2 regions of the Pseudobacteroides sp. genome follow, and region 2 is predicted to be linked to the other one. Evidence: a T-box and tRNA genes for the amino acid it is inferred to sense, from the RefSeq annotation. Region 2 holds a T-box; the other holds one or more tRNA genes.

Region 1 (3,423 bases), on a different contig from region 2:
TGGAATGCAGAAATTTCCGATGATACGGTTGTGGTATTAGATAAATCAACCATTGAAAACACAGAGCCTGCTGGTGCCCCTTACACTCATACATGGGAGTTTAAGGCGTTATCGCTGGGCAATGTGATTGTGACCTTTCATTCAAACTATGTGGGAGGTATGCCTGATATATACAACATAAAGGTTGAAGGTAACCCGCAAAACAGTACACCAATCCAATCAAGCAGTACACCAACCAAGCCGTCAGATACACCAAGCCCATCAGCATCGCCAATCCCCAGTGCAGTGGACCATTCTATGCTGACTCCATATTCGGACTGTAATATAGTTCCCGGACAAAATACTATATTCTGTCCTACATTCCAAATGGCCTGGGACGGTCTGAAAAAGGATGCTGGCGGTGACGTGGTATTAGAAGGCAAACCCCCGCTTGCCGATATTCTCAATAAGGGGTTTGATTGGTCAAACTCACTAACTGAAGATAGTTATGTTGCTATATCAGGTATTGGTGACAATATGGTAGAACAAATTAAAAACAATCTTAAGTCCAAGTTCGGTGATGACGCTCCTGAAGTTGAATCTATAGGTCCTGGGGGATACATATCCTGTGCATTTTTGCTGAAAAAAATGAAATTTGCAAAGTCATTTGAAGACACACGTCCTATTTTCTTTAGCTCAAATGGTGAAACTACTCAGGTAGCGTCTTTTGGAATAGAAAACGGATCTAAAAGGTATAATGATCTTTCCAGTCAGGTTAGCATATATGATTATAAAAACGACAATGATTTTATAGTTAAGTTATTACCGGAAGACACAAATGAAGAAATAATTCTTGCAAAGGTTGCACCAGGTGAAACCCTCAATAAAACATATGCAGAAATAATGGAAAGGATAAAAAAATCAACGCCGGAAAGCTTACGATTCACTGAATCCATAGCAATACCTGAAGTGAATTTGAATATTGAAGGAGAATATTCTGATTTGCATAAAAGAATTTTTAATCAAGCTTTATATGACTATAAGATTACAAAAGCATATCAGAATGTAAAATTTAAACTGAACAAGGATGGAGTAAAACTTGCTTCAGAAGCAATTATACTTGCAACGCCTTCTGCTATCATGAATAAAAAGAACTTGGTGTTTGACAAACAATTTTTGATATGCCTTAAACAGAAGGATGCACAAAATCCATATCTTTTAATCTGGATTGATAATCCAGGGGTTTTGGTAAATAAATAAGCGATTGTACTTTCCTAGAAATTAAAAAGATCAGTTCAATGAACTGATCTTTTTTAGTGGAGGGAGATGGATTCGAACCATCGAAGTCAGCGACAACAGATTTACAGTCTGCCCCCTTTGGCCACTCGGGAACCCCTCCATATGGTGCCCAGAGCCGGAATCGAACCAGCGACACGTGGATTTTCAGTCCACTGCTCTACCGACTGAGCTATCTGGGCTTATTAAATGTCAACTTTTTATAAGGTATAAACCAAACGATTTATATTTCTGCTTATGTATTAAAGCAAGTGGGCCTTCAGGGACTCGAACCCCGGACCAACCGGTTATGAGCCGGTTGCTCTAACCAACTGAGCTAAAGGCCCTCAAAAAAGTCACATGTGTTAGTATAGTAGAAAATAGCTATTTCGTCAAGAGAAATTTAAATAAATTTATTATTTTTTTTAATTATAAGTCAATAATTGCATATTTTTTAAAACAATGCTAATATTAAAATCGATCAATATTTATATTTGCTTGTCGCAAATATAGAATACTTTTCTACTGAAGTTTCAACGAGGTGAAAAATGGATTATAAAGATATATTAAAGGAATTGGTATCAATAACGGCTGTTTCAGGCTTTGAACAAGCTTCCGCTGAAAGAATAAAGGGTATTATGGAAGGGAAATGTGACGAGGCTTCAATTGACAGCTTTTTTAATGTTATAGGGATTAGAAGAGGTACCGGGGATAATCCTAAGAAAATAATAATAACAGCTCACTATGATGAAATAGGTTTTCTGGTTAAGAGCATTGATGATAAGGGATTTATAAAATTAACAAATATGGGTGGAATTGACCCTAAACTTCTATTAGCACAAGAGGTTGTTATTCACGGCAAAAAGGATATAGTCGGTATAATAGGTGCAAAGCCGCCCCACCTGTTAAAGCCGGAAGAAGCAAAGAAGGCGGTTAAACTGGAGGATTTATCGGTTGATACAGGCCTGGGTAAGGAGGAATTAAGGAAAATTGTATCCATTGGAGATACAGCTACATTAATGGTTCCATTATTGGAACTTGAAGGAAATAAAATTAGTTCCAAGTCTTTGGATAATAGAAGCGGAGTAGCTGCAATGATTGGAATTATGAACGAGATTTCAGGTATCAAGCTGAAAAACGATGTTTTCTTTGTAGCCACTACCCAGGAGGAGGTTGGATTGAGAGGAGTGCAGGTATCATCCTACGCAATTGCTCCTGATGCAGCAGTGGTTATAGATGCATGTCATGGTGATATGCCGGAATGCCCTAAAGAGTCCATTTATCCACTTGGTAAAGGACCGGCAATAGGTCTTGGTCCAAACCTTCACAGAATTTTGACCGGAAAATTGTTCAAAATAGCTAAAGACAACGATATTCCACACCAGACCGATATAGAGCCTGATAACACCGGAACAGAGGCTTGGGCACTGCAAGTGTCAAGATCAGGGATTCCAACTGTGCTAGTCTCCATACCATTAAGATATATGCATACAGGAACGGAAACCTTAAGTATTTCGGATGTGGAAAACACCGTTAAGCTGGTTAAGGCGTTCTTAACAGCTTTAGATGACGGGATGGAGGGGATTTTGTGATATTAAAAGAGCTGACTGAGTTAAACGGAATTTCCGGCAGCGAGTACAATGTTATGGAATTTATAAAAAGTCATGTAGAAAAATATGCAGATAATATACAAGTAGATTCAATGGGTAATCTCATTGCTTTTAAAAAAGGGATTAAGGGCAAATATAAGGTCATGCTTTCAGCCCATATGGATGAAGTAGGATTAATGGTGACAGGTTATCAAGATGGCATGCTTAAGTTTAAGAATGTTGGAGGCCTTGATGATAGAATACTTCCAGGAAAAAGAGTTCTGGTAGGTGACAAGCGTTTACCCGGCATAATCGGTGTTAAACCCATTCACTTGCAGGAAAGAGATGAACGGGGCGTAAATATTAAGCTTAAAAGCATGTATGTAGATATAGGTGCTGACAAGAAGGAGGAAGCTGAAGTACTTGCTCCTTTAGGAGAATATATCGCTTTTCACAGCGAGTACACCGAACTTGGGAATGACGTTGTTAAAGCAAAAGCATTGGATGATAGGGTAGGCTGTGCCATTCTTATGGAGTTGATCAAAGAAAAATATGACTTTGATTTATATGTTTGTTTTAC
Region 2 (3,423 bases):
TAGCCATGGGTAAGAACTGTCTTAAATGGTGCTTCTCCCCTTGTAGCAACAGATGTCAGAAGTGATGACTGGAACCAGCCTCTGTGTTGATCGCTTCCCTCAAGATACATATCTGCAGGCCATCTTAAATCATCTCTTGTTTCAAGGACCGCTGCATGGCTTGAACCGGAATCAAACCACACATCCATTATATCGTTTTCTTTTTCAAATTCAGAACAACCGCATGTACATTTGGTTCCTCCAGGAAGAATATCTTTCGGATCCACTTCGTACCAAGAGTCCGATCCCTTTTCTCTAAAAAGTGAAGCAACTGCAGCGATTGAAGCATCGTTTATAAGCTCCAATCCACATTCCTTACAGTAGAAGATCGGTATGGGAACACCCCAGATCCTCTGTCTGGAAATACACCAGTCACCTCTATCCCTGACCATGTTGGTTATTCTCTCTTCGCCCCATTCAGGAATCCATCTTACTCCCTTTATCTTTTCCAATGCTTCATTTCTGAAGCCTTCCACTGAAGCAAACCACTGCTCTGTTGCCCTGAATATTATAGGGTCCTTACATCTCCAGCAGTGCGGATACTGATGGTCAATTTTCTCTGATGCAAGAAGAAGGTCGGTGCTTTTAAGCTCTTCAATGATTGCTCCGTTGGCTTTTGCATAGTAGAGGCCTTTAAACTTACCTGCCTCTGCTGTCAGATGGCCCTTGTCATCAACAGGTACTATAACAGGTATCTTATACTTCTGACATACCTGGAAGTCTTCTGCACCATGTCCAGGTGCCGTATGAACGCAGCCTGTACCGGCTTCGAGGGTAACATGATCCCCCAATATAACAATTGAGTTCCTGTCTAGGAAAGGATGTGCACACAATATCCCTTCCAGGTCGCTTCCGCTTAGTCTTGCAGTTATTTCATAATTTTCTATGCCCGCTGCCTTCATTACACTTTCAGTCAGCTCTACAGCCACCACATAATACTCGTTACCCACCTTAACAAGGCCATATTCAAAGTCCGCGTTTAAGCAGATGGCAAGGTTGCCCGGCAGGGTCCATGTTGTAGTTGTCCATATAACAAAGTATACATTTTCAGTGGTTCCTATGGCATTTTTTATAACACCTTTATCATCCTTCACAGGAAATTTAACATATATTGAAACAGTTGTATCCTCTGCATACTCGATTTCAGCTTCAGCCAATGCAGTTTCACAGTCAGGGCACCAATAAACCGGTCTTAATCCCTTATAAATATATCCCTTCTTGGCCATTTCACCAAAAACCTCTATCTGTTTGGCTTCAAACTCAGGATTTAATGTAACATAAGGGTTTTCCCAATCTGCTCTTACTCCAAGTCTTTTAAATGCATTTCTCTGTAAATCCAGATACTTTAAGGCAAATCCCTTGCAAGCCTGCCTGAATTTAACCGGTCCAACCTCATGCCTCTTAAGACCAAGTTCCTTAATGGCTCTCTGCTCTATAGGAAGTCCATGTGTATCCCAACCTGGAACAAATGGTGTCTCGTAGCCTGCCATGCTATAGTACTTTACAACTATATCTTTTAGTATCTTGTTTAATGATGTACCTAGATGTATTCCACCATTTGCATAAGGAGGCCCGTCATGAAGAATAAACTTTGGCTTTCCTGCATTTTTTTTCAACTGCTTATTATAAATATCCATCTCTTCCCACTTTTTTAACATATCAGGTTCTTTTTGGGGAAGATTTGCCCTCATAGGAAACTCTGTTTGCGGTAGATTAAGTGTTTTTCCATAGTCAACTGACATACTAACTCTCCTCCATATATTGTAAAATGATGACATAAAATTTATCAATTATAAAAACCCTCTCAATCCTTATAAGGGACGAGAGGGTAATTTACTCACGCGGTTCCACCCAAATTATTACTATACCAAAATAATAGATTAATATATAGTAATCACTTGTTAAATAACGGCTTTAACCGGTACTCCTTACTCTTCTATAATCGTTTTCAAAATTAAAAATGATAAATCTGTTGCATAACACTTTTAATTTAATTATACTTTTCAGGATACAACTCATGGATGATTTTCAAAAGTTAACCCTGCAGACTTCCACCAAACTCTGCTCGCTTTGAAGGTGTGGCTCCCTACTCTTTCCAATCACAGTCTTTAAACAGTATTTTTTTGTATTATACATCCTATCATTAACATATGTCAAGAAATTTCATCTTCAAGCTCAACGGAGTGCTTCAGCATTTCCATTTGAGATTGGAGCATAGCCTCAGCTTTGCTTTTATAAAGCTGGAGTTTTTTCCTTGTTTCCTCATATTCATATCTTATGCGAATAACCTGTTCGTTGGCACCCTCTATAAGCTTTTGAGCCTTAAGCTCGGCTTCCTTGTAAATGTTTTCAGCCTTTTGATATGCATTTCTCTTTATTTCCTCAGCTGTCTGCTGTGCTATAAGAAGGGTGCTTTGCAATGACTCCTCAATTCTTTTATAATGTGCCATACCTTCATTTAAAACATTAAGCTTGTCTTTGAGCTCCATGTTTTCATGTATCAAACTGCTGTAGTCCTCAATAATTTTGTCAAATGTCTCATCAACTTCCAGTTCATTATATCCCCTCACCAAGCTTTTACTAAAGGAAATATTCTTTAGTTCATTTGGAGTATAATTCATCCGCAATAACCTCCTTATAAATACTTTAGCAGGGTAATGCTTATCCTTCCTTTTTTTGTCATAGCACCAATCTTATCAACAATCACTCTTCCCTTACCTCTTATGGATATAGTATCTCCTTCACTAACCTGTTTTGTTAGACTGGAAATCTTCTCCCAATTTAAAGAAACCTTATCACCCTTGATAAATTCTCCGATTTTACTCCTTGAAATACCAAAGCCGCTGCTTGCAATACAGTCAAGCCTTAAGGATGCTACCGAAACCTTGATTTCTTTAAAGTTTCGGTCCTGGGGCTGAATTTCTCCAACATCCGTCAAAGTCACTTCAACATTGGCATTGCCAACTTTTAAAAGATTGTATTCTAAGTATTCTGCTATTTCGCTGATAACAATTATCCTGCAAATATCATCTTCCAATAAAATATCTCCAATTTTTTCTCTTTTAATACCTAATCCCATCAATGAACCTAAAAAATCACGATGGGTAAGAGATATCCTGCTTTTCCATTTAACCTCAATTACTTTTAAAGGGTATTCATAAGTGTGAAAATCGGAAATAGACATGCCTTGTGGGCAGAAAATGGCAATCTCCCGTTCTGCCCCAGTGTATCCACCATAAAAGACACAATTGACGCCTGAGTTGTCTCCAATTGATTTTTTTATAATATTAGATTGGTATGGATCTAGGAAATCCGTACTTGTTATACAATGTGAATTTTGAGCCTTTAAGGCTTTATCAATGACTTTTGAAAGGAATATCTTGT

Evidence for each region. The T-box of region 2 lies ahead of ileS (isoleucine--tRNA ligase). A T-box ahead of a tRNA ligase gene usually reads a tRNA of that ligase, here a tRNA-Ile.
Region 1: it encodes a tRNA-Ile, which carries the amino acid that the T-box ahead of ileS (isoleucine--tRNA ligase) is inferred to sense. The anticodon was not compared.

Annotation. Positions count from the first base shown of each region.
Region 1 covers NZ_DATCTU010000095.1:42,261-45,683, reverse strand. Annotated here, with positions in the region: gene VIO64_RS14880 (dockerin type I domain-containing protein) at 1-1,239, shown strand, start outside; tRNA gene VIO64_RS14875 (tRNA-Tyr) at 1,297-1,378, opposite strand; tRNA gene VIO64_RS14870 (tRNA-Phe) at 1,382-1,457, opposite strand; tRNA gene VIO64_RS14865 (tRNA-Ile) at 1,528-1,601, opposite strand; gene VIO64_RS14860 (M42 family peptidase) at 1,803-2,846, shown strand; gene VIO64_RS14855 (M42 family metallopeptidase) at 2,843-3,423, shown strand, end outside.
Region 2 covers NZ_DATCTU010000081.1:48,795-52,217, forward strand. Annotated here, with positions in the region: gene ileS (isoleucine--tRNA ligase) at 1-1,781, opposite strand, end outside; T-box leader at 1,853-2,151, opposite strand; gene VIO64_RS11960 (DivIVA domain-containing protein) at 2,193-2,660, opposite strand; gene VIO64_RS11965 (RNA-binding protein) at 2,675-3,423, opposite strand, start outside.